2 regions of the Priestia sp. AB genome follow, and region 2 is predicted to be linked to the other one. Evidence: predicted binding sites of a transcription regulator. Region 2 holds the regulator's gene; the other holds the start of a gene.
The links. The regulator LexA, encoded in region 2, represses DNA repair genes until DNA is damaged. The targets are predictions, from matches to a motif close to CGAACATATGTTCG.
Positions count from the first base shown of each region.

Region 1 (16,880 bases), on a different contig from region 2:
ACGTTGAAAATAAAGTGTATGAGCACCGAGTTTTAAAAAGAATGTCTCAAAAAGAATTGGCAGACGCTGTAGGAGTATCCAAACAAACCATATATGTGATGGAGAAAAATAATTATTCTCCTTCCCTCGTTTTAGCTTTTCGAATAGCTAATTTCTTCGACGTAGACGTTAACGATATTTTTAATTATGTGGGAGGACGTGACTGAGATGATAACTGACAAAATAGAAGATGCTATTTTTACCCCTTTAAAAACCTGGACAGAACAATCAAATAGTAACTGGAATATGCTGATTGGGATTGGACTGTTATCGCTTATAATTGCAATGATATTGGTATACGTACTTCAAAAGAAGATGGGTATGAGTGTGTCTGATGAAAGAACAAGTCAAATAAACTTAAAAAGTGCCCTTGTTATGTTAATTGGAGTCATCTTGTGCGACCTAATCTTCCCCAAAGAATATATGTGGCAAATTTTCTTCTTATTTAAATATTCCCTCGCATTCCTTGCTGCAGGTATATATCTTGCTGTTCGATATAAAAAGGATTTCTTAAACTAAAAAATTGTGTATACCATATTCAGAAGTAGTTAACATATTGCGAATTCTAAGTAGTTAAAGAAACCTATAGAATTTTCTATAGGTTTCTTTAACGATCTTGAATAATAAGGTTAGCTTTTAAAAAATTATTTATCATTATGTTGGTTTGGATTATACATTCCATTTTGAACCATATAATATTCTATTACTTGGTCTAACCATTTTTCTTCTTCCTCTGTATAAGGTGATGCCATCATCCTTTGAAAGTCTTCTATTTCCTCGTCCTCTAATTTTCCAAAAGCATGCATAGCCTCCTCACCAACATATTTAAGAGATGCCTGCCAATGTTTATTGGCCAACTCTTGTACTTCTGGGTCATGAACTGGTTTTCCAGCTAACCTTTTCACTTCTCTCGATAAATCAATAAATTCTCTATCTAAGGACAAATTCTCCTCATCAGATTTATTATAAATCTTATCTGCAATCTCTTTAGAAGTGAAATGTTCAAGCCATGTACGTTGATCTTCTTCATTTTGAATGTTATTAATCAAACTAATTAATATTTCACTTGGAACATCCTCTTGATCTCCTAATAAAGAAATCGTCTGATTAATTGCCTTCAGAACTTTGTCTAAATGCTCCTTTTTCTTCTCAAATGCTTTTTTCTGTTGAATTAAAGTGTTCTCTAGGTTTAAGTTCAGATTTGTATTTGTTAACATTAATCCTATTTCTTCTAGGTTATAACCTAAGAATTTTAATGCTAAGATTTTTTGAAGTTTTACTATATGGTCCTCTCCATATAGGCGATGGCCAGAACTGAGATCTTTTTGAGCTTTGAGTAGCCCTATTTCATCGTAATAATGCAACGTCCTTATTGAAACACCCGTTTTCTTGGAAAATTTACCAATTGAGAAACCTAAATCGTTACCCAACTTACATAACCTCCTTACAACCCATTATTAATCTAATTAGTTTCATCATAATACCTAACGTAACTGGAGGTTCAAGTGTTAATTCTTAAATATACATTTGTAGTTAATATAATGTGACTTATCAGTACAAAAAAGCCTTTAGATTTATAAATCTAAAGGCTTCAAATATGCTTAACACTTTATTAGTTATATCTGATCAAAAGCTTAGTAAAAATAAGTCCACTTAATGATGGGAACAATAAATAAGCTCCTAGTGCTCCTAAAGCCATTCCGTCCCATCCGCCTACTACCAAAATGCTAATTGTAATTATAGTTAAAGAAATGACAAACCCAATGTTAAAAACTTTATCCCCTATGTGTTTATCAGAGTTTCTTTTTCTTTGAAGCGAATGAAATATATATGCCAATATTAAAGCAGCTATAATCGTTCCTAAAATTATCTTAACATCCATAGAATCCCCCTTTTATCCTTTTAATTCCATTTTAACAATAATATTGAGTGAAATCACTATGTATATGACATACAAGGCTAGTTTACATAAACACTCTTTCTCGTACACATGTAAGAAACGAGTCCATGGTACACAAGGGCTCGTTCGTTATTTGAATTTATCGTTTATCCAGCTTTTTATAAAGGTTTGATGCAAGAAAAATGATAAAATGAATGTATAAAAAATTTGCGTTTTACACATATGTTTACTAACGTAAGCTTCTTATAAGCTTACTAAATAGAAACCTCTTCCGAGTACAATTTGGGAGAGGTTTCTATTTTTATTATTAAGCTCGGGTGATCTTAATTTACAATTTTTTCATATAAAACATTGACTTTATTAGTACCTAGTACTAATATCAATTTATATAACTTAGTTATAAAGAAGGGTGAATACAATGAAATCAACTGCACGTATTACAGCAATAGGCACATACGTACCAGAAAAAAGACTTACGAATGACGATTCAGAAAAAATTGTGGATACGAACGATGAATGGATTGTGAAACGAACTGGCATGAGGGAAAGAAGAATTGCCGATGAAAACGAGTATTCCTCTGACCTAGCTATTAAAGCAATTGAAAACTTAGTGGAGCAGTATCAAAAAGAGTTAAAGGATGTAGGATGTATCGTTGTCTCAACTACAACACCCGACTATGCATTTCCAAGCGTGGGAGCCCAAATACAAGATTACTTTGATATTCCTACAACTGGGGCGCTAGACTTTAACGCTACCTGTGCTGGCTTTACATACGGATTACACATGGCAAACGCCTTTATTACATCTGGACTTCATAATAAAGTCTTAGTCGTAACTGCAGAAACGTTATCAAAGGTTACAGATTATACAGATCGAACTACCTGTGTTCTATTTGGGGATGGAGCTGCAGCTGTTTTGGTGGAAAGTGATGCAGAGCGCCCAAGTTTTATTGCTACGCATATCGGTACAAATGGAAAGGGAGGTAAACATGTATACCGCACCAATTTATCTACTACCATGCATGGACAACCTTTGAGTTCGAGTGGCAAGATGGTGCAAAACGGAAGGGAAGTATATAAGTGGGCATCTCGAACAATTCCTTTAGGTATGGCTGAATTGCTAGAACAAGCAAATCTACAAAAGAGTGAAGTAAATTGGTTCGTTCCACACAGTGCCAATTTACGAATGGTTGAGTCTATATGTGAAAGATCAGAGTTTCCAGTTGAGAAGACATTAACTAGTGTCGAGTACATGGGAAACACTTCTTCCGTTTCCATTCCTCTAGCACTACAAATAGGGATAAACGAAGGGAAATTAAAAGATGGAGACGTTCTCTTACTCTATGGATTTGGAGGAGGCCTTACCCACGCAGGTCATATTATTAAATGGGATTTAGGTAAGGAGTAAATAATCAATGTATACCTTTGCAACAAGATTTCTACAGCTTATACTATTTTTGATGAACGGAAGAATGAAAACAGTAAACAAAGAAAAACTTCCTCAAAATGATCCGTTTATTGTTGTGTGTACGCATAAAAGCTGGATTGATGTAGTGTGTTTAGGAATAGCATTATATCCGACTCCTATTCACTTTATGGCTAAGAAAGAGTTATTTAATAAGATTTTTATCAAAAAGCTTTTAAAAAAATTAAATGCATTTCCTGTAGATCGAAGTAAACCTGGACCCAGTGTCTTAAAAATACCTTTGCAATTGCTAAAAAAGAAACAAGTAGTAGGGATCTTTCCAAGTGGAACAAGAAACTCAGAAGAGAAAGCGTTAAAAAATGGAGCTATTCATATTGCTTCAAGGGGAAGTGTTCCTATTATACCAGCAGTATATGTAGGACCACATACCATAAAAGGCTTATTAGGAAGAAAAAGAAGATTTATGATTTTAGGAGATCCTATTCATGTACCTAAAATGACTAAAGATAAAGAAGTTGTTACAGAAAAAACAAACGCAGTGATTTCAAAAGTATTTAAAGAATTAAAAAGTAATGTTTAGAAGGAGAAAAAATTGTGCTGGATATCCAAGAAATTCAAAGAATTATACCCCATCGTTATCCCTTTTTACTAATAGATAAAATTATTGAATTAAGAGAAGGAGAAAATGCAATTGGGGTTAAGAACGTTACAGCCAATGAGGAATTCTTTAATGGACATTTTCCTGACTATTCGGTTATGCCAGGTGTATTGATTGTTGAAGCTTTGGCTCAAATAAGTGGAATTATAATGCTGCAAAAAGGAGAAAATCATGAAAAAATAGGCCTTTTAACTGGTATTGAACATTGTCGTTTTAAGAAACAAGTTCGTCCAGGGGATCAATTATACTTAGAAGTAGAAATGACACGCGTCCGAGGAGCTGTTGCAAAAGCTCATGGCGTTGCTAAAGTAGATAATAATATTGTGTGTGAAGTAGATTTAACATTCTTTCTTTGGAATAATGGGAAGTAAGCAAATTTCAATATATACAGGTAGTTAACATATAGGTTCCTTAAATAATCTAGACAAAGAGGACCAACAAGACACTCCAAGTAGATCCTTCATCAAAATGATGTAGGATCTTTTCATTTACTTCTATGAATGAAGTGCGTCCGTAAAAGTATACTTTTACGGACTGTGTGTTTGTATAAAAAATTTATCATTCTCGACGTTCGTTTAAATTTAAAAACAATTTACGAACGTTCTTTAAAATGCATGTAGTTTTACGAACGCTTTTAGCAAACTAATAGATTGAAAAGTCTACTTCCTATAATCAAACTTATGTGAACTAGAATATAATAAGAGGCCGGGACAAAACCCAGCCTCTTAGATTATCTATATAAATTTTCTACAGGTTTACCTAAATTGTTTATATCTTGAGTAATATTTAAAATGATTAAATAATGATCTTGGCTTTTTCGTTTACCAAGAAAAACAACTTGGTGAACTTCAACTAAATCATTTTCATATTCTTTGTTAGTTTCACACATTTCATATAAAGTGCTACCAAACTCAGTATTATCCCAATTAGCTATATCAAGCTCTATAAAAACTTGGCTTTTTTTTACGTTACTCATTTGTTGTCTACCCCTTATCTATAGCATAATTAGAATGCTAGTGGAAATTGCGTACTCTTTGCAGAATTGCTTTTATTTATTATAACTCTATGATCTCTTGTCGAAGTATCTGAGGTACTAATATTAGAATCAAAACGTTTAGCGTAAAAAACTTGAGTATTTCCTTTTTTATCAGTTTGTGACCATTTATTATCGTAATTATTCATAGTTTCTTCTCTTAATTTTTTGACATCAACATTGCGACCATATTGAGTATCATTAGGTGTAGATTTTTTCTTTGGATTATACTTATGCCTATCATATGCGTGCTCATTGATAAAGCTTGATTTGTTCATTCCACCATTTAATTTATATGGAACAGTGTTATTCTTTCCCTTTTTAGGTTTACCTCTTCTTTTTAAAGCTTCAAAAGTACTTGTAGAAGCATCAGATACAACAGCCGTGATAGCCCCACTTGTGTTTGTAGTCACTTGTAAATTGATATCGTAACTAACTCCATCTTCAAAAAAAGCAGTATATGTAACTTTGTTGATTGCATCGCTCTCTAAAATCCCTGCATTTTTAAGTTCATCTAATCCATATACTTCAATTTTTTCTTCCAAAACTAACTTCTGAAATTCATCATCGTTCCATTCATCTGCGTAAGATATACTGCTAAACGAAAATAGACCTAAAATCATTAATAAAAAGGCTTTAACTAAAATTCGATTCTTTACCAATTGATTTTCTCTCCTTTTTCATATTTTGTCAACAATGAGAAATTATACTATATAAAAACAGAAATGTAACAAAAATATACATAAAAATAATAATTTGTTATTTTTTTAGTTATATAGACTTGTCTGTAAATTGATTAAAAAAGATATGTCATATTGTAGTAACAATAATCGGGAAAACTTTAGAGTTTTTGTTGAATAAAGAACGTTTGTTCGTATATAATACAGAGAACAAACGTTCTTTTATTTAAGGAGTTCTTTCGATGGATTATGGGCAGCTACCAAACAGAGTGATTATATGTATCGACATGAAGGCGTTCTTTGCTTCCGTTTCTTCTGTCATACGGAGCTTAGATCCGTTGAAAACAAGGCTTGCGGTGGTAGGAGATATCAAAAGGTCAGGATCGGTTGTGTTAGCTGCCACACCTTTATTAAAGAAAGAAGGAATCAAAACGGGAAGTCGCCTTTTCGACATTCCTAAAAGGAAAGATATCCATGTGGTGAATCCATCCATGGAGAGATATATCAAGGCTTCGAACTATATTTCGAGTTTGGTGTTACAGTATGTGGCTCCTGAAGACTTTCATGCCTACAGCATTGATGAGTTGTTTATTGATGCGACAGCTTCTCTGCATTTATTCGCTCAAACACCAGAAGAATTAGCTCATAAAATCATCAACGAGATTTATCGCAAGACACGGCTGACAGCTACCGCAGGTATCGGTCTGAACCTCTTATTGGCGAAAGTGAGCTTAGATCATGAGGCCAAGAATAGCCCAACAGGAGTTGCGTATTGGCGATATGAGGATATTCCCTTTAAGTTGTGGTCCATTCATCCGATGAAGGATTTCTGGGGGATCTCGTCTGCTACGGAAAGACGCTTACACCGGTTAGGCATTCACTCCATAAAAGAACTCGCTCTTTCTTCAAAAGAGATGTTACAAAAAGAATTTGGCATCTTGGGCGAAGAACTTCATCAACATGCGAACGGGATTGATTACAGTCGCATTTCGGATGTGTACATTCCTAGCTCTCGTTCCTTTGGAAAAAGTCAGATTCTCTTTCGCGATTATACAAACCGAAAAGAGGTGGAGTTATTGCTGTTGGAGCTATTGGACGATGTTTGCTTTCGTTTACGCATGCATCAAGTGGTGGCTCAAACGATCCATTTATCGATTGGTTACAGCAAACAAACAGGTGGCGGCTTCTCCAGACAAAAGAAAATGGGAAGAGCTTCAAACTTAAGCCAAGATATCTTTCCGTATTGTTTAACCATTTTACATACGTATGATAGTGGCATGCCGATTCGCTCCATTGGCATTTCATTATCAAACACCAGCATTCAGGAAGAGGAGCAAATGAGCTTATTTGAGGATATCGATCAGCGTGAAAGAGCCTATACTCTTGCCAAAACGATTGATGAGATTCGGCTGCGTTATGGGAAGAATAGTGTATTACGTGCGTCTAGTCACCTTCCTTATTCCACAGCTCGTTATCGAAATGGCCTTATGGGTGGCCATAAAGCGTAAGGAGGAAAAAGAGATGGAACCTAGAGGAATGAAAAAATGGCGTCCATTCGCCACTATGCCAGAGCAATACATAGGATTAAAGGAGATTATAAATAAGCAAGCAGAAGTAGCTCAACCTGTTTTAACAGAAGAGCAAATGGAACAAATTAATTTCACCTTAATTGAAGCCTTACATACAAATAAACAAGTGTATCTTACATACTATAAGAGAGGACAATGCATAACAGAGACAGGATTCATTCAGTTTGTTGATTCTCTGGGGAATTTGTTTATTTTTATCGATGAAGTATTCGAATTAAAAAATAAAATGAGGTTAAGTGAGCTAATTGATGTTCGATTCGTTTAAACTTAGGATAAATTCAGTTTCATTATTTAAGTTAAGCAAGAGTTTGCAGCAGTGCTCCTTACTCTTATATAAAATCTAGAGAACATCTTACTTAAGGAGTGATTATAATGGCACGTGTTCTATTTATTAATGGTGGATCAGAAGGACATATCAATCCAACAATTGCAGTTGTACAAGAGCTTATTTCGCGTGGAGAAGAGGTAGTATATTTTTCAATAGAAGCTTTTCGAGAACGTATTGAAAAGACAGGAGCTGATGTACGAACATTTGACGGTCAAAAATTTTTAAAAGCCTTTATCTCAGGTGGAAGAAATTATTTACCAGAAAGAATCAACGGTCTTTTACATACGGCGGATATCATTATACCTAGCGTTCTTGAACAAATCCAGGGAGAACATTTTGATTACATCATTCACGATTCGATGTTTGGTTGTGGACGTTTACTTTCCCAAATTCTAAAGCTCCCTGCAACTAATTCATGTACATCTTTTGCTCAAAATGAACTATCATTTAAAAGAATGTACGAACACCTTTCGCAAAGTATTCCACCAGAACATGCTAACAGGATAAATAGTGATTTTCAAAGCCTAACAAGAAAGATTAAAGAAAAATATGGGGTTGAAATCACTTCTCCTTATGAAGTTTTTTGTAATCCTGCCCCACTTACTATTGTATATACAACTAGGGAGTTTCAACCTTTTCGAGAAACATTTGATCAAACGTACAAGTTTGTAGGACCATCCATTCCTGCAATGGAAACACAAGGAAGCTTTGACTTTTCTGTATTAAAAGGAAAAAGTCTCATTTACATTTCATTAGGTACAGTTTTTAATCAAGAAATTGATTTCTATAAACTTTGCTTTAAGGCTTTTGAGAACACTGACTATACCGTTGTTATGTCTATTGGTGGAAAAACTCAACTATCTGATTTAGGGAAGATTCCTAAAAACTTTATTGTAAAAAATTACGTTCCCCAAACTGAAGTGCTAAAGTACACGAAATTATTTATCACACATGGCGGAATGAATAGCACCAATGAAGGTCTCTATTATGGGATTCCACTCATTGTAATCCCACAAAGCGCTGATCAGCCAGTAATTGCTCAACAAGTTGAGAGCCTTGGAGCTGGCATTAAGTTACAAATGCAAGGGTTGACTGTAAGTCACCTATGTAAAACCGTGGATTATGTGTTAGGACATCCTTCCTTTCATAAAGCTCTAACAGATATAAGAAAATCTTTTCAAAAATCAGGGGGATATCAGCAGGCTGTAGATGAGATTTTCACATTTAAAAGACAATACAATATTTAAATATAGAACATGTAAAGGTGGAGATTTTATGTCCAATAACATAAGGTCTAGAAGAGTAATTTTAGATTTAGCAGTTACTTTAGATGGATTTATTGAAGGGCCAAACGGAGAGATTGACTGGTGTATCATGGATCCTGATATGGAGTTTACTCATTTCTTAAATCAAATTGATACTATTTTATATGGAAGAAAAAGCTACGAATTATGGGGAGAATACACTCCGGAAACTGGAGATTCTGATACTGAAAAAGAAATGTGGGAATTAGTTCACAGCAAAGAAAAGTATGTTTTTTCTAGGACACAAAAAAGGGCTGATCATAAAGAAATATATATAAATGATAATATTTTGGAAGAAGTAAATAAATTAAAGAAAAAGCCTGGAAAAGATATCTGGCTATATGGTGGAGCAAGTCTTATTACAAATTTTATACATTTAGGGCTTGTAGATGAATTTAGATTATCGGTTCATCCTGTTGTTTTGGGAAGTGGAAAACCTTTATTTATTGACATAAAACAAAGGTTAAACCTTAAACTGGTTAATACAAAAACGTTTTCTTCTGGCGTTATCCAGCTGTGCTATCGCCTTAAATGATAATTAATCAAATTCAAGAAAGCTTTTTTAATAAGAGTAAACAGAAAAGAGTGATGAACCTGGAAGAAATAAAGGAGCAAGAGATAGATCTTACTAAAGTGTATGAATACGCTGAATTTCCGGATAAAATTTTATCAAGACCTAAATCATAAAAAGTCTAATTAAACTATAGTTATAAATCTACTTAGTCTAATTAGACTATTGTAAACAAAGAAAGAAGGTATTTCTATGAAATCTATATTATTAATTGGACAATCAAATATGGCAGGCAGAGGATTTATTGAGGATGTACCGCCGATTTATAATGAGCATATAAATATGTTGCGAAACGGTAGATGGCAAACGATGGCAGAACCACTTAATTTTGATCGTCACATATCTGGTGTTGGGCCGGCAGCCTCTTTTGCTCAAGCTTGGACAGAGGATTATCCGGGCGAGTCCATTGGGGTAATACCATGTGCCGAGGGAGGAAGCTCAATTGATGAGTGGGCAATTGACGGACTATTAACAAGACACACGATTTCTGAAGCAAAATTCGCAATGGAAACAAGTGAGTTAGTGGGAATTCTGTGGCATCAAGGAGAAAGCGACAGTTACGGAGAACGTTATAAGACGTATGAAGATAAATTGCTTTCATTATTTAAACACTTGAGAGAAGAATTGAATGCACCAGATATCCCGATTATTATCGGTGAGTTAGGACATTACCTTGGAGATGTCGGATTTGGAAAAAGCGCTGTAGAATATAAACAAATAAACCAGATATTATCTAAAGTTGCCCATACTGAAAAAAATTGTTATTTTGTAACATCAAAAGGCTTAACAGCAAATCCAGATGGCATTCACATTGATGCCGTCTCCCAAAGAAAATTTGGATTAAGATACTATGAGGCTTTTTCAAAACAAAAGCATGTTTTAGATATTTTGGACGTTGAGCATGAATGGATTGAAAAGGAAGCAAAGCGTGAACTAACTAAAAATGAACGTATATTTGTGGAAAGTATGAAGTTTGCCTTGGGAAAATTAAGTTTTGAGGAGTTTTCTATTAATGTCTCTACTATTAATGAAAGTAAGTAAAGCAGAATTAAAAGGTTGATACATATCGGTTGTGTGCAATATGTATCAACCTTTATTTTTAATTATTATCATTATAGGTATAGTTAATAAAGTTAGTGGCAGATGCGATCACTGCAACTCAGCTTACTTCAAAAGTTTGGTGAAAGCTGGCGTTTTCTTGCGCGAATGCCGAAACTGCGGAATGAAGAAGGTATCTAAGCTAGTAGATTACATAGGGGGTACCATCAACAAAATGTGCATTTTTCCCACTAAGGAATTTACAGTAATAAAAAGCCCAATTTCTCAATTTATTGACTGAGAAATTGGACTTTTTCGTTACCACATAAAAGCGTCCAATCGTTGAAGTTTATTACTAAAATCTTATTGCAGATAAGCATGCCGAAGTGTAAATACAGCATTTTAAACGGTCATCTGTTTTTTTCAATTTTACTCAGAGATTGATCGAAAAGGGTAACAATCAGAATAAAACAAATAACTAAACTAAATAGTGCTAGATGATGGATTCCTTTTGTATTTGCTTCAGATTTAAAAAATAATCCGTTTGCGGCAGAAGAAAGTATAGCTCCCATGTACATAAAGGTTCTTAATAAACCAGCTGAAGCACCAATGTGTTTGGATGAAGCCTGAAAATAGAGAGCATTTTGGTTAGCTAAATTCAATATCCCTTGTGGAATTCCAAATAGAATAGCAATGATAACAAGATAAATAAGACTGCTTGAATGATTTGTAAATAGGAGCAGTGACATAGCAATAGCCTGAACGACACTCCCTACAATCAGTTTCATACGAATTGCCGGATTTTTTCCGGTTGTTTTAGAAACGATTATAGATGTTAAAAACATCGGCAATAACAACAAACCAGAATGAGAAGGAGATAGTCCCCTACCTGTTTCTAACCATTGAGTATATCCATAAAGGAAACTGTACGATACAGTAGCTGAAAGCAAGCCTCTCGCATATGTTAATAACAAAGGAGTATTGCCTCCTAGTAATCGTAAATCTATAAAAGGATTTTTAATTTTTAACTCAAAGGCAGTAAAAATAGCACCGGAGATTGTTGCAATTAGCAATAAATATAGATGATTCCAATTAGGATTCATTAAGAAAAAGAGCCCTGTAATTAACGTAATTCCAAAGAACAGGATACCAATAAAATCAATAGAGGAACACTTACTCTCTTCTCTAAGGGAATCTTCTGAAGTTCTTGGAAAACGGAAGTAGCCCAAGAGTACACAAGCTAATGACAAAGGAATATTTACGATAAATATACTTTGCCAACCACCAACTTCAATAAGTAACCCCCCTAAGGTAGGACCAACAACGGCAATGGTTTGACTAGCAATCGATAATAATGTAAGTATACTTGCCGGACTGTCTTTACCTGTTCGTTCTGCTTCACTCCGAATAAGATACATAGCAGCAGGGTAACCAGCGCAGGTTCCAAAACCAAGTAAACATCGTGCAACCACTAACCACCAAAAATCAGGAGCAAAAATCGCAATTAGACTAGAAATTCCTACTAATGATGTTGCGATTAAAAAGAGGATTCTGGGACCAAAAACATCAATTAGCTTTCCGACGACTGGCTGTCCAATTGCTGTCGCAAGATATAAAGCAGACACAAGCCATGCTGTCTGGGAAGGTGGTACTCCAAACGCCTGCCCAATTGGAATTAAAGCAACTGAAATGATAGAAGAGTTAATTGGATTTAGAATGGACCCTAAAACCATTGGAGTAATCAGCTTTTGTTTAAAATGATCTTTCTTTTTATCCTTTTTGCTGTTACTAAATATAGACAAATTTATTCCTTCCTTCATTTTATCTTGAAAGGTTCCATAGCTACAAAAATGGGTTTGTAAATCATTAAAAATAAATTAGTAGGGTCTGTTTTCGTCATAATGAAAACAAACCCTATTTGTTTAATTTAATGTAGCAATCCAGGATTGGACCGTTAACACATCGGCTTGACGTGGAAATACCTTTTCCATGAGAACTCGATGAACCTCTGGATCCGAATCAAAACAAGCGTCTTCTAGTACTTTTATTTCAAAGTCTTTGTCTGCTGCTTCCCTTAACGTTGATAAAACTACCCCACTTGTAGCAATTCCACTGAGGACAAGTGTCTGAATTTGCTGTGATCGTAGGATTACTTCAAGATTACTTCCACAAAAAGCACTTACTCGATACTTCGTAATGACAGGTTCATTTCCCTCAGGTTGAATGGATTCATGAATTTGTGTTGCTTTATCATGAACTGTCATGGCACCGTATTTAGATATAGCTGAAAATGCCTTATTTTTTGGACTAATTTCAGGATACCCCTTACTAAACCCCACTCTGATAAAAATAACTGGAAGAGCGTGTTCACGGGCTGCTTTTACTGCCTTCTGATAAGGAATTATTGCTTCCTCTATATTTTCTCCTAAATGTGGCACAATGCCATTTTGTAAATCCATTACTAGTAATGCGGTTTTCTTACTTTGATTTTGCATAAGTTGTAATTTCCTCCTTTTTTATTTAGAATTTAAACGGAGACTTCTCCTCTTTATATTAAGTGGAGACTTCTCCGTTTGTCAAGATGAGTATTAATTTATAGGATGTGATAGCATGGTAAATGAAGAGAATACACCCCGTACTCGGCCTGAGCGACGTGATGCTGCAAGGAATCGTCAACGAATATTGGATACAGCTCATACACTATTTGAGCAATATGGTGTAGAACAGGTAAGCATGAATCAAATTGCTACAAAAGCACAAATTGGTCCAGGGACCCTTTATCGCCGTTATCGAAACAAAGGTGAGTTATGTTTAGATTTGATTAAAGACAGTATTGATCTATTTTTCGATGATATTGAAGCATACTTGCAAGAAAGTGAAACCGTTCCGGCTGAAAAAAAATTGAAAGAAGTCATAAGCTCTTTTATTTGTTTCAGAGAAAAAAAAGCACAACTACTTACAGGAGTCGAGGAAACGAAGTCAATTAAATCCCGAGCTCAAAGCCCTTTATATATTGAATTACATCAAATATTGGTTCAGCTATTTGACGAAATGAGAGGAAGAGAGCAAAAACCTTATTTACACAGTGCCTTTAAAGCCGATATGATGCTATTGGCTTTAAGCAGCGATTCGTATTTTTTTCAAAAAAACGTGCGGGGTTATTCACCTGAGGAAATATTAAATCTTCTCTGTTCAACTTTTATTTCTGATTAATCACAAAAAAAATCCCCTAAACTTAATGGGAGTCGATAGAGAATTTAAGGGATAGAGTGCTATCCCTTCTTTACGCTTATTGACGTTAATTTGACTTTATTTATTTCTCATTAGGATCTGGAAACATCATTATTCCAGCTTTATTAATCAGGGTTACATGTTATTTTTCCATATCTCAATGCATCATAGATAGCACGTCGATCGCTTGAATTTGTTTCTGTATATTTGATCGGCAGTAGCGAGAAGACAATATAATAAACAGAAAAATAGACAAACTGGTAAGAAAAGAGACTTGCTGAAAGGATGTCATCTATAACTAAACCATTTATAAGGAAAAATAGAAGCTAAATTGGCAATGGCACCTCCAGCATAGACACAAGCATGGGTAAATCGGTTGTCATATTTTAGTTTTTCATATACACAAAAAGAATCCAAAAAGTAAACGGATTTTATTTTAACTTTCTTCCATTTGAAAATTGTTTTTCCTTTTCCAATGGTAAAATCCCCTCTTCCTCCGAAAAAGATTGCCATGATAGAATGACCTAAGTGGTGAACAAGAGATACAAGTGGTAGTACAAGTAAGAAAGAAAACAAGAACTTAGGCATATCACTGAATCCAAACACACTTCCATCTCCTTTATTATGAAATGATTTACTAAATGGTTAGCTTATCAAGGTAGATAAAGTCTATTTGATAGTGGACAGGTATGCCCCAACAGGGGATCTGCCTTTTTTAATCATATGTACACCCCTTCGTTTGGCACTTCGAAAGGACTTTAATCAACGTATAGGAACAATTGATTTTTACTAAAGCAGTAGTTAAAGTGATTAATGCCCTTTGAACCTTGCCTATGAATAATAATACCTTAAACATTCTTCATAACAATAAACGACCCTATGTATCGTAACCAAAGTTACTAAGGTCGCTTATGCTATATTCTGATTTATTATTTTTTTATCTTTTTCTTTGTAATGAAATATCTGGTTTCTCATTAAGTTTCTGACAGAACTTCGCTATCATGATTAATTTGATCGAACAAATAAGTAAGGTAAGATTCTAATTCAAATTGATTATCTTCAACAAAATCATCTAACACAGGCTTACTTTCTTTTCCCATTTTTAATCACTCCAACTTAATTTTTTCAGTTTATTTTGCATGATGACCATGATTGTTTTTTTGTCCCATTTTTCTTAGAACAAAGCTTACAATTAACACCAGAATGATTGCTCCAATAATGGATGGAATGATAGCAAAACCACCAACGACTGGTCCCCAACTTCCCAAGATCAGACCACCTAACCAAGAACCAATAAAACCAGCGATAATATTACCGATAATGCCTCCAGGAACGTCACGCCCTGTAATTAAACTGGCAAGCCAACCGATAATTCCACCTACAATTAGCATCCATAGAATTTCCATAAATCACTCTCTCCTTTTGAAATAGTTAGTTGACTTTACCCCCGACTAAAACTCATTAACCCTGTTATTTTTTTCCTTAATAAAGTTTTTCTCCTGATGTACCAAAATCGTATAGCTTTGCTTGCAATCTATTTTTGTTCATTTGGACAACATCAAATGTCTCGTCCATTTCATAAGAAGAATAAGCTATTAGGTCAATCCCAAGCATAAAAAAAGAGCACATATTCCATTACCATCTAACGATCACCTTCTGCGGTATCGTTTCTTTTTTATTTCTGAGAGTAGACAAACAAGCTTACTGAAGTAGCGACATAGTATCTAAGAAATTACTACTCCATTCATGAATCAGTATCTATTCCTTTAATGTTACCGCTTATCTTTGCCCCAAAACCCTTATTCTTTACTCATTTCTTAATCCTAGATTATAATAAAATCAGTTATATTCAGATTATTTTAACTATTATAGGCCTTAATTTAAGCAGGAAGGATGATTAATATGAAGAAAAGAACACTTGGAAAATCCGATTTAGAGGTTTCATCTCTTGGTTTAGGCTGTATGGGCATGTCTGATTTTTACAGCGGACGAAATGATGACCAATCAGTAAAAACCATTCATCGTGCCATCGAACTGGGTATCAATTTTCTTGATACAGCAGATATGTATGGCGTTGGCCAAAATGAAAAATTAGTTGGTCAAGCTATTAAAGATCGACGTGATCAAGTTATTATTGCTACAAAGTTTGGGAATGTAAGAGGGGAAGATGGATCATTTTTAGGAGTTAATGGCCATCCAGACTATGTAAAACAAGCTTGTGATGCAAGTCTATCCCGCTTAGGAGTAGATTATATTGATCTTTATTATCAGCATAGAGTAGATCCTAATGTTCCAATTGAAGAAACAATTGGTGCGATGTCTGAATTAGTTCAAGAGGGAAAAGTACGCTACCTTGGCATGTCTGAGGCAGCTCCTCAAACGATCCGCCGTGCTTATACAGTACATGAAATAACAGCTATTCAGACGGAATATTCACTATGGAGCCGAGATGTCGAAGACGAAATTTTACCTGTTATCCGTGAGCTTGAAATTGGATTTGTAGCCTACAGTCCTTTAGGAAGAGGCTTTTTAACAGGGCAAATTCAAACATTTGAAGACTTGGCAGAAGATGATTATCGTCGCTTTTCTCCTCGCTTTCAAGGAGAAAACTTTACAAAAAATTTAGATCTTGTGAATCAAATTAGAGAATTAGCAAGAGAAAAAGACTGTCAGCCTTCACAGCTGGCACTTGCTTGGATTCTGTCTCAAGGAGATGATATTGTCCCGATTCCAGGAACAAAACGAATTCAATATCTAGAAGAAAATATTGGAGCCCTTAAAATTCAATTATCCAAAGAAGAACTTTATCGTATTAATGAAGTAGCCCCAAAAGGTGTGGCAGCAGGAGAACGTTATCCGGATATGAGCAGTGTTAATTTGTAAGGTGCTGGTGCAAAAACATTCACTAGAAACATAGAGATCCTGTTCCCTTTAAGTTACTAGCTTATGAAACTAATCCAAAAAGTTGATGGATGAATTTTTTATTTTTTTGGACAGACGTCACCCTATGCTAGGCCCAGGTCGTTATAGAGTGAAAAGAGAAGGGCTTCCCTTCTCTTTTTTTATTCAATCATGTTTTCACT
Region 1 is NZ_JAQMYN010000013.1:94,902-111,781, reverse strand. Features, by position in the region: gene POF52_RS26100 (helix-turn-helix transcriptional regulator) at 1-206, shown strand, start outside; gene POF52_RS26095 (DUF2178 domain-containing protein) at 208-558, shown strand; gene POF52_RS26090 (MerR family transcriptional regulator) at 684-1,469, opposite strand; gene POF52_RS26085 (YesK family protein) at 1,652-1,921, opposite strand; gene POF52_RS26080 (ketoacyl-ACP synthase III) at 2,358-3,347, shown strand; gene POF52_RS26075 (lysophospholipid acyltransferase family protein) at 3,355-3,945, shown strand; gene fabZ (3-hydroxyacyl-ACP dehydratase FabZ) at 3,960-4,394, shown strand; gene POF52_RS26065 (hypothetical protein) at 4,754-4,999, opposite strand; gene POF52_RS26060 (hypothetical protein) at 5,029-5,718, opposite strand; gene POF52_RS26055 (Y-family DNA polymerase) at 5,979-7,244, shown strand; gene POF52_RS26050 (YolD-like family protein) at 7,258-7,590, shown strand; gene POF52_RS26045 (macrolide family glycosyltransferase) at 7,698-8,900, shown strand; gene POF52_RS26040 (dihydrofolate reductase family protein) at 8,929-9,492, shown strand; gene POF52_RS26035 (sialate O-acetylesterase) at 9,721-10,569, shown strand; gene POF52_RS26030 (MFS transporter) at 10,977-12,368, opposite strand; gene POF52_RS26025 (cysteine hydrolase family protein) at 12,489-13,061, opposite strand; gene POF52_RS26020 (TetR/AcrR family transcriptional regulator) at 13,177-13,779, shown strand; partial or broken gene POF52_RS26015 (hypothetical protein) at 13,923-14,403, opposite strand; gene POF52_RS26010 (hypothetical protein) at 14,772-14,897, opposite strand; gene POF52_RS26005 (GlsB/YeaQ/YmgE family stress response membrane protein) at 14,928-15,203, opposite strand; gene POF52_RS26000 (aldo/keto reductase) at 15,700-16,680, shown strand.
Region 1: the regulator LexA is predicted to act here: its motif matches at 5,918-5,931, upstream of POF52_RS26055 (Y-family DNA polymerase).

Region 2 (16,880 bases):
CTGAAAAATAAGCATTTTTAGATAATTCTAACGATATTTCACTCATCAATAAGTCTATATAAACTTATTGATGAGTCAAAAAAGACTTTCCTCTCGCATAAAGTACAGGAATTTTATATTGCCATAAAAGGAACAAGGCTTTTATAATAAATGTATAAATATAGTAATGTTAGGATTGACCTCTTTATAAAGGAGTGAAAAATATGCTAGAGGGCTGGTTTTTATGGGTTATTTTATTTTGGGTGGTCTTTTTAATGAGCATGTTTGCTATCGGCGGATTTTTTATGTTCAGGAAATTTTTAAAGCGCTTACCAAAAGAAGACGGCATGTCTGAGCTTGATTGGCAAGATCACTATCTTTCCAAAACCGTCCACCTTTGGTCAGCGGATCAAAAGCAGCTATTAAACGTTCTTGTTGAACCAGTACCTGAACTATTTCGCGATGTAGCCAAACAAAAAATTGCGGGAAAAATTGGGGAACTCGCAATTGAGGAACAAGCAGCCTCTATAACGGAAGACTTAATCGTACGTGGATACATTTTAGCTACGCCTAAACGTGATCATAAATTTTTATTAAAAACATTAAAAAAGCAAAAAATAGATGCCGTCCCTTACCAGCATTTATTTTAAACTAAAAAAGGTGGCTGCGCAGCCACCTTTTTTAGTTTAATATCGTTGTATTCCCAAGACGATCATTATGCAGCTTTCGTTCGAGCTTTTTGTACGATGTGTACATAGCAATGCGCCACGGTACAATCATACCAAATGCTAAAATCCAGAACATACCGCCAAGCTGGCCAACATCAATTGAAGAACTTAAATATATTTTCATTGCAATCCGAATAATAAGCAAACCAATAATAATGAATGCAAAAGCTTTTGAACGCTTCAAGTAAATATGATCGTCACGAATTTCAAATTTAGACGTTTTAATTAACAGGATTGAGAAAATCATGCCTGCTATTAACGCCTCAAGCAGTTCTGCACCCGTTACTCGAAACATTGGAAAGATAAACATTAATGCTCCCGTACTCATAAAAAAAGGCGGAAGTATAATTTTTTTTGCATTCGTTGGTTTATCAGCAGCTTTCATTCGAATAACTAATATGAAAGAAGCCATAAAAATTGCGACAAGTGTTGAAGCAATAACCAATGAAATCCTTCCTTTACTATAGTTTAGTGTTTGCTTATATTATAATCCAAAAAACATCAGAAGTAAAAGTGCAACAAAAAAACAAAAGAGTGTCTCTTCTGTTTTTATTTAGTAGAGGTAAGATCCGCTTTTGCTTTTTGCTTTTGTTTTTGCTTTTTCATTGATTTTAGTAAGAACCCGCCTTTAAATTTACGCGGCTCGTATGAAATAATGAAAGCACGAGGCTCATATTCTTCAATGAATGCTAATAGCTCTTCTTCTCTACTTCTTTTTGTTAAAATGTCTAATCTATAGCGTGCACTGTCTCTTCCTTCTCCTTGATAAACAGTAACACCAAAACCTTCCTGTCGAAGGCGGTTAATCAACTCTTCATTTTTAGTCATAAGGTTAACTAAGAATGTTGTATATCCAATAGCAAGTCTAGATTCGATATAACTTCCAAGGATAATTCCCACTCCAAACCCAACTGCATATACAACCATAGCAAGCGTGCTTTGATCTCCTGAAAATACAAGAGATAAACCAAATACATAAATTAACGCTTCAACAAATCCAAAAACCGAGGCATACATACTCATACCTTTGACTAAAAAAATTGTGCGTAGCGTCAAGATCGGTACATAGATCAGTTGCAAAAGCAAGATTAACAAAATATCTTTCAATTTATACACCTCTTTTTAACAATTAAAAATATGACGATTTCATTGTATCACTCCGTATTTATAGAAGATATAGTAAAAATAAATTTTTTCTATATATTTTTTACATCATATTCTTGTATATTTCCTAAGAGCAAAAGTAACTATTTTATCTTTTGAAAAATAAAAAGAATCTGCCAATTCTCAGATTCTTTTTTGTATCATCTTCCCTTTTTAAAAGCCCGTAAACCCTCCAAATACGCTCGTTGTATAAATAATAATTTTTGTCATCCAGTCAAAATACAAAATAAATCCCATACCAATCATTGCATATCCGCCAACTTTCATCATGGAATTCATATGTTTTTTTAACCAGTTCATTTTCCCAATAAAAAACGTCATAATAAAAAACGGAATAGAAAATCCAAGTGAATAAGCTATCATATACAAAAGGCCAGAGCCTGGGTTTGTCGCTGCAAGCGCCATAACTGATACTAAAATAGGGCCCGTGCACGGAGTCCAGCCCGCAGCAAAAGCTATACCAATAAAAGAAGAACCTAAGAGTCCAGCCGGCTTATTTGCGAATTTAAGCTTGTGTTCCTGCATAAGAATTCGAGGCTTAAAAATCCCTAGTACAACTAGACCAAAGAAAATAATAAGAATAGCGCCAATCTGCCGAATTAAATCCTTATAGTTAAAAAACCACTGACCAATAAAAGAAGTCGCAAAGCCAATCATAATGAAAATAACAGAAAACCCCAATAGAAAAAATGCTGTGTGAATAAAAGCTTTGCGCTGATGTGACTTAGCGCCTTCCTTTAGCTCGCTAACTGAAACTCCCGTTATGTACGATAAAAAAGCTGGGTACAAAGGCAAACAGCAGGGTGAAATAAAGGATAAAAACCCCGCACCAAATGCCAAAAACAAATTTAAATCTCCCACATTTCCCACTTCCCTTTTTTTGTTCTTTTTGTTCTTTTTCGTTACCATTTTGTAACCAAATTGTCTTATCTCACTTCTTTCAAATAGTACCATTATCTTGTATAATTAGGTAAACGACTTGTTAGAAGGGATACATAGCATTGGCCAAAAAAGATATTCTATTAGCGATTGAAAAGAAACGAGAAGAACTCATCCGCATAGTCCGAGTAAGTGGATTAAACTCTCCACCTGCTATTAAACATAGTCAAGAATTAGATCATTTATTAAACGTTTACAATGAATTCCCTGCTCAAACAACAGAAACAACCTCTTCATGAAGGTTGTTTCTTTTTTTTACCTTCACTCTATCAATTCTGTATAAATCTCTTTTACTCCTGTTTCTTTGCTGAAATTCTCTTCTTTTTCACTGTGCTGAAGCTGATACATATTATAGTACAAACCGCCTTTGTTTAGCAGTTCAGTATGTGTGCCTTTTTCGACGATTTTCCCTTTATGCAGTACTAAAATACAGTCGGCGTGTTGAATAGTGGATAAACGATGGGCAATCGCAATTGTTGTACGGCCTTTTCCCATATCTCTTAACACTTCTTGAATCGCTTCTTCTGTTTGTGTATCAATGTGTGCTGTTGCTTCATCAAGAATAAGGATTTTAGGATTCCGGATGACCGTTCTTGCAAATGCTAAGAGCTGACGCTGGCCGCTTGATAAAGTGGAACCTCTTTCGACTAGCACTTCATTATACTTATTTGGAAGGGCTTCGATAAATGCATGAGCTTGCACAAATTCCGCCGCTGCTTTTACTTGTTCATCAGAAAAATGGTCTTCGTGCAGCGTAATATTTCGTTTTATGGTATCTGCAAATAAAAAAGCATCTTGAAGCACTAGCCCTACCTCATCTCGAAGCTGTTTATTTGAAAAAGACGATAGCGGTTTATTATCGATCAAAATGTCTCCTTTTTGCTGCTCATAAAAACGCATTAATAAATTAATGATGGAGCTTTTCCCGCTTCCTGTATGGCCTACTAAAGCCACTGTTTCTCCTTCGTTTACCGTAAACGATATATCAGAAAGTACATCTCGAACACCATCATAGGAAAACGTTACGTTTCTGAATTCTACCGTTCCTTTTTGTACCCCCTGCTTTTGTTCTCCTGTCATGACTGGATTTTTTTCTTTTTCATCCATCAAGTCAAATACCCGAGAGGCTGATACCATCGCTTGCTGATACATAGAGAGACGCTGCATCATTTCATTAACAGGCTCAAAAAAACGATCCAAGTAGTTGATAAACGCGTAAAGAACACCAATTTTAACAGGACTGTCAGCTACGGAAATACCAAAATAACTGAGCACAAGAATAACGGCTAAAATGTAAAGAATTTCGACTGCCGGCCTTAGCAGCAAACCATCCAACTTAATATTGCGCATCCCCGCTTTGTAATGTTCATCATTGATTTCTTCAAATTCCGAGCGCAGCCGCTTTTCTTGACGAAATAGCTGAATAATAGACATGCCTTGCAAAGACTCATGAAGCTTGGCATTTAACTGGCTTAGTTTCTCTCGAAGCTGTCCGTAGTAAATAGCGCTGTAATGCTGATAAAGCTTCATAAGTCCCCAAATGAACGGGAGAAGAACTAAACAATAAAAAGCCAGCTTCATATCTAGCATAAACATGGCTATAAAAATACCGACCAAAAATACCCCATTTTGAATAAAAACCGCGATGACTTCCACAAACATTTCTTTCATGGCTTCCGTGTCATTTGTAATTCGAGATACCAGGCTTCCCGTGGGCGTGTTGTCAAAAAAGCGAAGAGCCAGGCGATGAACATGAGAAAAAACGTCAATTCGAATCTGCTGAATAATTTGAAGCGCAATTTTTTGGAACTGCAGAAGCTGAAAGTATTGAACGACAATTTTTAAAAGCTGTAAAAGCAAATAACTGCTAGCCAGCCACACAAGAGGCTGAAGAGGCAAATACTTAGGAGTTAAATAATCGTCAATGAAAATTTTAATCAAAATGGGCCCTAATAAATCCGCAGCCGTAGCAATTAATAATAGTGTGAACGCTAAAAAAAATGATTTTTTATGCGGAATTGTATAGCGAAACAGACGTTTATGTACCGAAGAATGCTCAATTTTCATTTTTCGTCTCTCCTTCTTCTACCGCACGTTCAAGCTGCTGTCTATCGTACATATCCTGGTACCAGCCGCTCACGCTAAGCAGTTCCTCATGAGTTCCTCGCTGAATAATTTTCCCTTTATCAAATACAAGAATCAGGTCTGCATGAGTAACCGAGCTCAGCCGATGCGCTGTAATAATCGTTGTTCGATTTTGACGTTTCTGCTTCAGCGCTTGTAAAATACCCGCTTCCGTTTTTCCATCTACCGCTGATAGCGAGTCGTCTAAAATTAAAAGCTCAGGATCTAATAGAAGAGCTCTTGCAATCGAGATACGCTGTTTTTGTCCACCCGATAATGAAACGCCTTTTTCGCCTACTATTGTTTGATAGCCATCTGTAAAATCGAGAATGTCTCTATGTACATTGGCAACCTTAGCCGCTTCTTTAATCTCTTGATTGCTTGCTTCTCTTTTTCCAAAAGCGATATTATCAGCAACTGTTGTTGAAAACAAAAAGTGATCTTGAGGAACATATCCAATGCTTTTGTACAATGAATCAAAAGCATAGTCTTTAATGTCTTTTCCTCCCCATAAAACAGCTCCGTCTCTTACATCAAATTCACGAAGCAGCAGCTTTAAAATCGTGGTTTTCCCAGCACCCGTCTTTCCGACAATCCCTAACGTTTGACCGCGAGAAAGTGTAAAATAAATTTCGTTTAACGTATATGCGTCTTCTTTACCATACGAAAACCTATGAATAACAGCTTCAATATTTCCTGTTGGCATTTCAGCACTAGGATGCGCTGCTTCTTCAATCGAATTTTCTTCTTTTAATAAAGAAAATACCCTGTCATATGATGCTCTTCCTCGTTCTACAATATTAAATAGCCAGCCAAACGCGAGCATCGGCCAAATAAGAAGGCCCAAATAAGTTGTAAAGGTAACAAGCTGACCCAGTGTTAACTCTTCACTAATAACCATCTTGCTGCCAAAAATAAGAGCAAGTAAAAAAGAAAGTGCTACAATAATCGAAATGGTCGGATCAAACAATGCATCTACTCGGGCTACTTTCATGTTCTTTTGCACAACATCTGCAGACTTAATGCGAAATTCTTCGACATCAGCTGCTTCTTCCCCAAACGTCTTAATGACTTTAATTCCGCTAATGCTTTCTTGAACCTTATCATTTAAAGTAGAAAATGCTGCTTGTGCGTGATGAAACCGCGCATGAAGCAATGTACCATAGTAACTTGTTAAAACGGCCATAAGCGGCATAGGAATAAGGCAAATAAGCGTTAATTTCCAGCTGATTGTGAGGGCCATTGTGCATAGAACAAGCCCTCCTGTGACAATGGAATCCACGAGTGTCAAAACGCCCGAACCTGCAGTTTGTTGGATAGCTTGAATATCGTTTGTTGCATGGGCCATCAGATCCCCAATTCGCCGCCGTTGATAAAAGGCCTGATTCATCTTGGTAAAATGAGTGTAGAGGGTATTTCTCAGCTGCTTGGCTAGTTTAACAGATGAACCAAATATCATAATACGCCATATGTATCTTGTGAAATAGGCCACCACAGCAGCTCCTAGCAAAATGCCAACCATCTGCATTAAGCGCTTTCCATTCAGCGTCCCTTCTTTAATGCCATCTACCGTTAAACCAATAATTTTAGGCGGGAGAAGTTCTAATGCTGCCACAATAATGAGCAGCGCTATCCCCGTTATGTAAGACTTTTTTTCCTGTTTGAAAAACCACCATAACTCTCGAAAAATTTTCATCGTATCCCCCTAGCCCCACAACTATTTTCTTATCTCTATCATAAAACAAAAGACACCCTTCTGAATAGAGAGTGTCTGTCCAATTAACCATTATTTAATTTGGCCGTTCATTGCTTTCATCATTTGGTTAATTTTTTTCTGCGATGGTTTCATGCCCATTTGCATCATCATCATTTTTAACATTTGTTCATTAATTGGTGGATTTTTCTTCAGATAGCTCATCATATACTTACGAGCAATGAAAAATCCTAGCGCTATCCCAACAATTAATGCTAGAACACCAACTAGAATATACATTCCCATGGTATTACTTCCTCCTTCGTGTTGTCTAACTTACAGTGTACTAGACCATACGCTATTATACAATATTTCCGTTCCAATTTCCTTAAATAATTACACAAATTTTCTTGTTTTCACAGGCCTCAGCCAGCCGTATTCATCCGTTCCATAATTCACTGCTAAAAAACAAGGATCTAGCTTGCGTAATACTTCAAAAAAAGCTGTCTCAGCATCAACATTGCCATCTCCTTCAATTGTTATACAGCGATTCGTTAATTTTATAGATGCTCGACTTTTTTTATGAGGATATTCCAGCACAAACGTCTCTTGATGAGTAAAAAAATGAGGATAATGAGAAAACGCCTGAAGCAATTCTCGTTGAATAAATGAAATGGGCAGTTGGCGAGTAATGTAATGAACTTGTTTTTGTAGGTGCGTTTCCTGCAAGTGACGTTTCATTCTATATTCAATCAGCAGCTGATAAATGAGCTTTTCTCTTCGAAAATAGGATGATGCAACTTCTTCCTCCATTAAATATACTTCATACGTTCTCACGATTCATCCTCCCTTTCGGCTCGTTCTTTTTTGTACCATTATACCGAATGGTGTACGCAATGCTTGTCTATCGATGAAAAAATTCCTTTGTTTTTTTGTCGAAAAAAAAGAGCAGACCACAGGAGTCCGCTCTTTCTTATGAAAAAGAATTATGCATTAAGCAAGCTTTTCACTTTTGCTACTACATTTTCAACTGTAAAACCAAATTCTTTCATGATTGTTTCACCAGGAGCAGATGCACCGAAGTGATTAATACCAAGAACTTGTCCTTCGTCTCCAACATAGCGTTCCCAGCCAAGTGTAGAAGCCATTTCAATACCTAAACGTTTTTTCACTGATTTAGGGATAACACTTTCTTTGTACTCAGCAGATTGCTCTTCGAAACGGTCCCATGCAGGCATACTTACTACAGATACGTCAATACCTTCTGCAGCTAATGCTTTTTGTGCTTCTACTGCTAGGCTTACTTCAGAGCCTGTTGCAAGTATTAATGCATCCGCTTGGTCTTTACCAGCTTTAGATACAACGTACGCACCTTTAGACACGCCTTCGTATGCATTTTCTTTTGTACCTTCAAGCGTTGGCAAGTTTTGACGAGTCAATACAAGCGCCGTTGGGCGGTCAGTTGACTCTAATGCTAAGCGCCATGCAGCAGCTGTTTCATTTGCATCTGCAGGACGAACCACTGAAAGACCTGGCATTGCACGAAGTGATGGCAATTGTTCAATTGGCTCATGTGTTGGGCCGTCTTCTCCAACTGCGATACTGTCATGTGTGAATACATATGTTACAGGAAGCTTCATTAAAGCTGCTAAGCGAATTGCTGGGCGAAGATAATCAGAGAATACAAAGAATGTTCCTCCGAATACTTTTACACCGCCGTGTAGAGCCATACCGTTTAATGCAGCTCCCATTGCAAATTCGCGTACACCAAACCAGATATTACGTCCGCTGTAATCAGCTGCAGTGAAGTCTTCTGAACCTTTAATCATTGTTTTATTTGAGCCAGCTAAGTCAGCTGAACCGCCGAAGAATTGAGGTACAGCTTGTGCTACTGCGTTTAATACTTCTCCAGAAGAAGCACGGCTAGCTAGGCTTGAACCCGTTTCGTATGCTGGAAGCGTTTCTTCCCAGCCTTCCGGTAACTTTCCTTCTACTGCTAGTTCAAATTGACGACCTAGTTCAGGGTATTTTTCTTTATACTGTGCAAATACATCGTTCCATTCGTTTTCTTTCTTTTGGCCATCTTCAGCAATTGTAGCTTTGAAGTGAGCATACACTTCTTCTGGCACATAGAAATCTTCTTCAAATGTCCATGCATAAGCTTCTTTTGTTAATTTTGTTTCATCGGAACCTAATGGAGAACCGTGCACGCCAGAAGTACCCGCGTGGTTTGGAGAACCAAATCCGATTGTTGTTTTTACTTCAATTAGTGTTGGGCGTGTTAAATCGCCTTTTGCTTCTTCAATTGCGTTTGCAATCGCTGTCAAGTCATTGCCGTCTTCAACGCGGATTACTTGCCATCCGTAAGCTTTGAAACGATCTTCTACGTTTTCAGAGAACGAGCGATCTAAATCTCCGTCTAAAGAAATATCATTTGAATCGTATAAAACAACTAAACGTCCTAATTTTAAATGTGCTGCTAATGAAGCTGCTTCAGCAGATACACCTTCCATTAAGTCTCCGTCACCACAAATACCATACGTAAAGTGGTCTACAATTTCTAAACCTTCTTTGTTGTATGTTTCAGCTAAATGACGTTCTGCCATTGCTTTACCAACAGCCATTGCAATACCTTGTCCTAGTGGGCCAGTTGTTGCATCAACACCTGCTGTATGACCGAACTCTGGATGACCTGGTGTTTTACTTCCCCATTGACGGAAGTTTTTAAGGTCTTCAATTGATAAGTCATATCCAGCTAAATGAAGCAAGCTGTATAATAGTGCCGATCCGTGCCCTGCTGATAATACAAAGCGGTCACGGTTGAACCAGTTTGGATTCTTTGGATTGATGTTCATAAATTTTGTCCACAATGTATATGCCATTGGAGCAGCTCCCATTGGCATACCTGGGTGACCTGAATTTGCTTTTTCAATCGCATCGATTGATAAAGTACGAATTGTTGCAATCGAAAGATCTTCAATACGTTGTGTCATACTCTTCATTCCTTTCAAAACTATGTACATATGTTATCATACTAATGATTTGCTTATTTGTACAATACTTGAACCAAAAAATTTTCCACTTTTACAGTTTTTGTGTGCCTTATTAAAAATATACAAAAAACTAGAGGGAACACTCCTCTAGTTTTACTAGAACGTCTTAGTGAAGACGTTTCTTTTTACTCTCTTTTAACTTCTTAGGCGTAACATCTTTACCTTCTTCATCCACAACTTTAATCGTATGAAGGTGATTTGTCATAGATTGTCGGAAAACTTTTAAATATTCCTGACGTAGCTCTTGCTGTTCTTTCGCTTCAAATTCTGTCAGACCTTCAGCCTTTGCCTTTTTTGAAAGAGCATTAATACGAGCAAGTTTATCTTTTGATAGCATATAAAACCTATCTCCTTATAATCAATAATTAAAATTACCGAACCGTTCCGGCAACATGTAGTCATCTTACTAAATCTCTTTCGTTTTATCAAGAGATTGAGCACTCTCTTGGTATTCTTGATAGCGGCGATGTACCGTCGCTTTTGAAATATTATAGCCAAAACCTTTTAGCGTAACTGAGATTTCAGCAAAGGTTAAGCCGTTATGACGAAGGCGGACAATTTCTTCAATTGGCGCTTCTTTTTTTTCTCTTCCCGAGTTAACTCCTTGATTTTTTAAATTTTGCTGCGGACGATAACCGTTTTCTACAGCTCTTTTCATTCCTCTTTTAATTTTAGCATTATGTAATTTCCGCTGATGCTCTTCCACTAAGCTAATAATATCTAACACCATTGAATCAGATTCTGAAAGCTGAAGCTGGCCTTGATGACTAATCGTATAGATGGTAGCATTTTCTTTATGAAAAGCATGAAGCAGCGCAATTCGGGCATTTCCTCTGCCTAATCGTGTTTCATCTTGAATAAGCAACACAGATATTTTTTCTTCTTTCATTGTATGAAGAACATCCAAAATACCCTCTCTGTCTACTTCATATCCGCTTGCTTTTTCCATTACGACTTTTTTTACGTCTAGATGGTGAAGATCAGCAAGCTTTTTTAATTCTTCTTGCTGGCGCTGTAAAGATGTTTCTTGGGTTTTTTTATCCGTACTGACACGGCAATAAATAATGGCATCCACTTTTATCACGACCTTTTCGGCTTCTAACAATATTCAGGAACGACCGTTACACACTACTGTTCAATTGCCACTTGATTATGTAACTCTTTTTTTAAAACAGGAATATATAATTTATCTCCAGGAGATAAAGACTGCGCAGTGTCTGAGTTTAAGTCATTGACGTCTTCAACCCATTTGACAAATTCATTGGTGGTCAAATGATGGTGATTATGATACTTGTTGGACAATTCCCAAAGCGTATCTCCTTTTGTAATAGTAACCGTTGAATATTTGTCTAAATCTACTTTATCCGCTCCTAAAACCAGCGTCAATACATATGTAAGTGCAGCGATAACTGCAAAAAAAATAGCGTAATGTTTCATAGAATGTAAGAATTGTTGCATATTATGATCCCCCTATCAGAATATATGTTCTTATTTTAGTGAGAACATTTGTTTCTGTCAATGGAATTCTTCGAACTTATGTTTGTATATTGACACATCACGTGGTATAATTCACCTAAAGAATAGCTAAAATCGAGGTGAAAAATATGAAGCTATCAAAACGTCAACAAGACATACTAGATTTTATTAAGCATGAAGTAAAATTAAAAGGTTATCCGCCTTCTGTGCGTGAGATTGGGGAAGCGGTAGGATTAGCCTCTAGCTCCACTGTACACGGACATTTAGCTCGTTTAGAAAGCAAAGGGTTAATTCGCAGAGATCCGACAAAACCAAGAGCAATCGAAGTTCTTCAACTAGACGAAGTAAACATCCCTAAAAGCAATGTCATAAATGTTCCTGTTATCGGTAAAGTAACAGCGGGTCTGCCTATAACAGCCGTTGAAAATGTGGAAGAATATTTCCCTCTTCCAGATAAATTTGTTTCTCCAGATGATCATGTATTTATGCTTGAAATTATGGGAGAAAGTATGATTGAAGCAGGTATTCTAGATGGCGATATGGTAATCGTACGTCAGCAGCAAACAGCTAATAATGGAGATATTGTGGTCGCTATGACCGAAGACAACGAAGCAACGGTAAAACGTTTCTTTAAAGAAGAAAATTTCGTTCGTTTACAGCCTGAAAATTCAACGATGGCGCCTATTATTCTTCGCCACGTAACGATTTTAGGAAAAGTAACTGGTGTATATCGCACGATTCACTAATCAGATACTGTATGTAAAACCAACTAATCATGATGTTAGTTGGTTTTTTTACGTTTGTTTTCTAAAAAAATTGGCATATTATAAATGATACGTTGAATCATCGCAGGCAGGTAGAACGGTTTTTGTAAATCTTGTTTTACCTTTTTTACTTTCTACCTGCATTTCCTCGACTCTTACAAGGAAATACAACCGACTATAAGAAGGATGTAGTTTATGACCAATACACCAAGGAAAACAGAACCATTTCAAACCATTGTACCTACCAAAGCAATGAACATGTTTCTTTTTCCTTTTTCCTTTGACCGAAAAAATAAAGAGCAGCTTGTTCATGCACTGAAAGAAAATTTGTTTGAGTTTTTTTCCATTCAAAACAAACATGTAGAAAAAGAATACTACGGAGAACAGTATTACGTATCTCATGATAGCTTGGATCAATATTTTCTTCCTTACATTGAATGTATTCTATTCCCTGATTCCTGCGAAAAAGAAGGCTTGCTTCGATTTTCAAAAAAAATAGACCATACCGTTACGCTACAAACTTCCTCCACCACCGTGTCTAGCAACGTGCTGTCTGTGGATGTTTTTTTATGTCCTTTTGAGATTGGCGTCATGACCATTCGCACTGAGATGAGTCATAATCATTACACCTATGATGACATTTTAGAATTCATGAATCATTTTCGTGTATTAGAACCGAAGCTTGCTGAAGAGCATGGATCCACCATTACCTATGAACATCACCGCTATAGCAAAGTACAGGATTATATTTTTTCACAGCTTGCGCCATTTTTGAACGAACACATCAAAAAAGAAGCCACGCGTGAACAGCATGTAGGGAGCCTTCCTTATTTTATCGATGAACGGATGTTTGTATTAAGTTATGTAACGGTAAATCAAGAGCAAGAGATTAACTCCACAACTTTATTTCGTACTGGGCAGCTAAATAGCTATACGCCTGACGGGAAACCGTTTATCTCTGCACACAACCACGAGTATATTAAAACGTATAATACCAAACACGTGTACTCCAGATGGGCTCCTGAAACCTATTACGTTATAACAGACCATGTGTTTTCGTGTATTTCTAAATCGACAGACTCTAAAACGGATCAGCTTTTGATGAATCATCTATTTGGCCAGCATTATTATAATTTATTTTTGCATTTTTTCTATAAAATCGTGTTGCTAAAACTATCTTATGAGTATTCTCAGCTCACGTTTCATAAAAATTCAGAGGGCATTGAGCGACTAATCCGCTCTATTACCGTATTTTCAGGTAAATATTTATTTTTAGAAATTAGCTCTCGCACAGAAGGTCAAGAGTTTTCTGAGCTCTTTAAAAAAATCTTCCACATCAATTCTCTTTATCAAGAAGTCAAAGAAACCCTTGGTACTTTGTATCAAAATCAAGAGAAAATTGCGGCCAAGCGTCACAATTACTTATTATTAATTTTAACGATTTATACCGTTCTTTCCGGTATTTACGGAATGAATTTAGTTATTAGCAAGCTAAAGGGAAACATCAATTGGGATAGTATGAAGCAGTTTTCTATCTTTGAATATATCGCTTTAATAGTAGCTCTATCAGGAATTCTGATCAGCATTAGTCTCGGAGTGAGCTCCCTATGGAATTTATTAAAAGATCGATTTAAAACATAAAAGCTGTTCGCATACTTATGGATGCAAACAGCTTTTTCTATTACGAAATCTTTTTCCTACTCCGCTTACTCTTTTATCAAACGTTATGCCGCTGTTGTAATTTCAAATGACTGAACGTAATCGTTTTGTACGAGGAATGATGTCTTGGATTGGCTTCAGGCAAACATATGTAGAATATGAGCGCGATGAACGTTTTGCTGGTGAAACAAAATATCCTTTAAAAAAGATGATCAAGTTTGCTTCAGATGGAATTATTGGGTTTTCAACGAAGCCTTTGCGTTTAGTAATGGTTATTGGCTTATTATCGGTTTTTGTATCACTTTTAGTTTTAATATTCGATTGTTGTTTGGCTGATAGGTAAAAACATTCAGCCTGGCTGGACTTCTATTATGGTAGCTATCACCTTCTTTAGCGGTATTCAGCTACTTGGTTTAGGTCTAGTCGGACAATACATCGCAAGAATTTACGATGAAAGTAAAAATAGACCTATTTACGTTGTACGTGAAACCATTAACTTCTCGAAAGCTTCAACAGATTCTCCGAACGTACGTGAAAAAGTATATAGCTAAAAAAACAAGGAAGAAAACAGTTGTTTTCTTCCTTGCTTTTATTCTTTTTGAAGCTGTAAATCACTTGGCGCCCAGTCCGGAATTCCATCATCTTCATCAAATTCAATAATGACATCCGTTACTCCTTTTTCCTGTAAAATACGATTTTCCAGACGATCTTTAATGTCATCAGCTTCTGCCACTGTTAAAGAAGGATCAATTTCTACTTTTAATTCAACGTGAAGCTCTTCTCCTTCTTTCATCACCATTAATGTTTGAATATCACGCACTTGTACATCTTGCATGACAATCGCGCCAATTTTTATTTCCATTTCTTTATCTGCTTCACCAAGCGCTCCAGCAGCATTATCTAAAAATACTCGTCCTACCACAAAAAACATCATAAGCCCAATTAAAATAGAAGCAATTCCTTCAGCTTGGTGAAAAGGTGTAAACCGTGAAATGAAAACGGCTATTAACGCCAATACGCCTCCTCCAGTAGCTACTAGATCTTCCATAAAGACCAGCTTGGTTGCTGGCTTTGCTTTCCTTAAATGAACAAAGCTTTGGGTAAAAACATTGACCTCTGTAGTATTCATTCCGACATCGTGCAAAATTTCTTTCATTGCCTTAAATAGGACAAACATCTCAAGTAACACCGAGATGCCAAGTACTGCAATATTTAAAATAAAGCCTGAAGACTTCGTCGGATGAAGAATATGGTGATATCCTTCTTTAATCGTTTCAAACGCCATAATCCCTACTACAAGAACCGCTCCCAATAGAACGAGATTAACCAATCGGCCGAAACCGTTTGGAAATCGTTTGGTCGGGGCTTTTTTACTTAATGCCGAACCTATAAAGACAAAAAACTGATTAGCTGCATCGCCTAAGCTGTGCATCGTTTCAGCAAACATTGCTACATTCCCTGTTAAAGCGAAGGCAATACCTTTAATGATAGAGATAATGGTATTAACTACAGCGGCCATGATGGCGGATTTATTTCCCTTTCGCAACAATTTAATTAATTCACTCATATAATCCCTCCGTTTGCGCCTTTGATGAGATTCGATTACGGTTAGTGTATGTGAATTTAAAAATTAAAAACCTCCGACATACAAGTTGGAGGTTTTTAGTCATGTTTCATTATTTTTTAAAACGGTACGGTACAGTTGTAACAATTACATTTTTACGGTAAAGCAAATGTGCTTTTAACAACAGACTGGACTGATTGTGAAGGATATTTTGCCAGCTTTTTTTCGTAATGAATTGCGGAATAACGACCGTAATAGCCATATTATTTTCCCGGGCTTTTTCCTCAGCCATATCGATGAATCGAAACAGCGGCCGCACTAAGCTGCGGTATTGAGAATGAAACGTAACAATACGAATATCAGGCTGCCACTTCTCCCACTTCTCTTCCATTCTCTTTTCGCTTTCTCGATCAAAGGCCACATGCACTGCAATAACGGTATCGCCAATCGTTCTTGCATAATTTAATGAATTTTCTACTACCTTTGTCATTCCTGCTACAGGAACAATGACCACACTTCCTTCAAGCTTTCCAATCTTTTCTCCTTGCTTAATGCGAAGCTGCTCTCCTACCGCTTCATAATGCGTATGAATGCGATGAAAAATATAGACAATAACCGGTAAGAAAATGAGCACGGACCATACTTGTGAAAACTTCGTTGTAAACAAAATAATTAGCACCGTTAAGGTAATGAGGGCACCAATTAAGTTAATGGTTAGCTTCCCTTGCCAGCCGGCCGGCTTTTCTCTAAGCCATTTGACAATCATGCCTGTTTGAGAAAGCGTAAATGGAATAAACACCCCGACTGCATAAAGAGGAATTAATTGTTCAGTCGCTCCTTTAAAAGCTACAATTAAGACAATAGAAGCAATTCCAAGGGTCACAATTCCATTTGAATAGCCTAATCGATCGCCACGAATTTGAAACATTCTTGGCATGTATTTATCAGACGATAAGTTGACAGCCAGCAAAGGGAAAGCTGAAAAGCCCGTATTCGCCGCTAGCACTAGAATTAGAGCTGTTGTGCCTTGAATAAAATAATAAAATCCATTTCGTCCAAACACACTCGATGCAATTTGTGATACAACCGTTTCATCTGCTTTTGGAGAAATGCCAAGCCAATAAGCTAAAAACGTGATGCCAGAAAATAAAACGGCTAAAATACCGCCCATCAGCATTAATGTATGAACAGCATTTTTTGCACCTGGCTCTTTAAAGTTAGGCACTGCATTTGAAATAGCTTCTACACCTGTCAATGCCGAACAGCCTGATGAAAAAGCTTTTAATAATAAAAACAAACTAATACCTGGCACTACTGTACCGAGAGATGGATGCAGCTCAGGTGAAACTTGACCTGTCGCTATTTTAAATAAGCCTACCGCTATTAACAAAATAAGAGCAATAACAAATAAATAAACCGGATAAGCTAATACGGAAGCGGATTCTGTTACACCACGTAAATTTAAGACGGTAATAAAAATCACCAGCAAACAGGCAATTACTACATTGTAATGATGCAGCGTGGGAAAAGCCGAAGTTAAAGCATCGGTTCCTGCTGAAACACTCACAGCAACTGTTAAAATATAATCCACCAACAATGATCCCCCAGCGATAAGCCCGGGATTTTCCCCTAAATTGGTTTTCGAAACAATATAAGCTCCTCCACCTTGCGGATACGCATAAATAATTTGGCGATATGAAAGAATTAAAGCCGTCAGCAGAACCAATACCCCAAGCG
Region 2 is NZ_JAQMYN010000001.1:795,921-812,800, reverse strand. Features, by position in the region: gene POF52_RS04130 (DUF2621 domain-containing protein) at 204-629, shown strand; gene POF52_RS04125 (CcdC family protein) at 661-1,152, opposite strand; gene POF52_RS04120 (DUF2179 domain-containing protein) at 1,257-1,814, opposite strand; gene POF52_RS04115 (cytochrome c biogenesis CcdA family protein) at 2,025-2,732, opposite strand; gene POF52_RS04110 (aspartyl-phosphate phosphatase Spo0E family protein) at 2,873-3,049, shown strand; gene POF52_RS04105 (ABC transporter ATP-binding protein) at 3,072-4,877, opposite strand; gene POF52_RS04100 (ABC transporter transmembrane domain-containing protein) at 4,867-6,630, opposite strand; gene POF52_RS04095 (YneF family protein) at 6,721-6,933, opposite strand; gene sirA (sporulation inhibitor of replication protein SirA) at 7,024-7,464, opposite strand; gene tkt (transketolase) at 7,614-9,620, opposite strand; gene POF52_RS04080 (DUF896 domain-containing protein) at 9,787-10,017, opposite strand; gene POF52_RS04075 (YneB family resolvase-like protein) at 10,087-10,755, opposite strand; gene yneA (cell division suppressor protein YneA) at 10,809-11,138, opposite strand; gene lexA (transcriptional repressor LexA) at 11,285-11,902, shown strand; gene POF52_RS04060 (hypothetical protein) at 12,116-13,561, shown strand; partial or broken gene POF52_RS04055 (glycosyltransferase) at 13,665-14,130, shown strand; gene POF52_RS04050 (cation diffusion facilitator family transporter) at 14,169-15,146, opposite strand; gene POF52_RS04045 (APC family permease) at 15,256-16,880, opposite strand, start outside.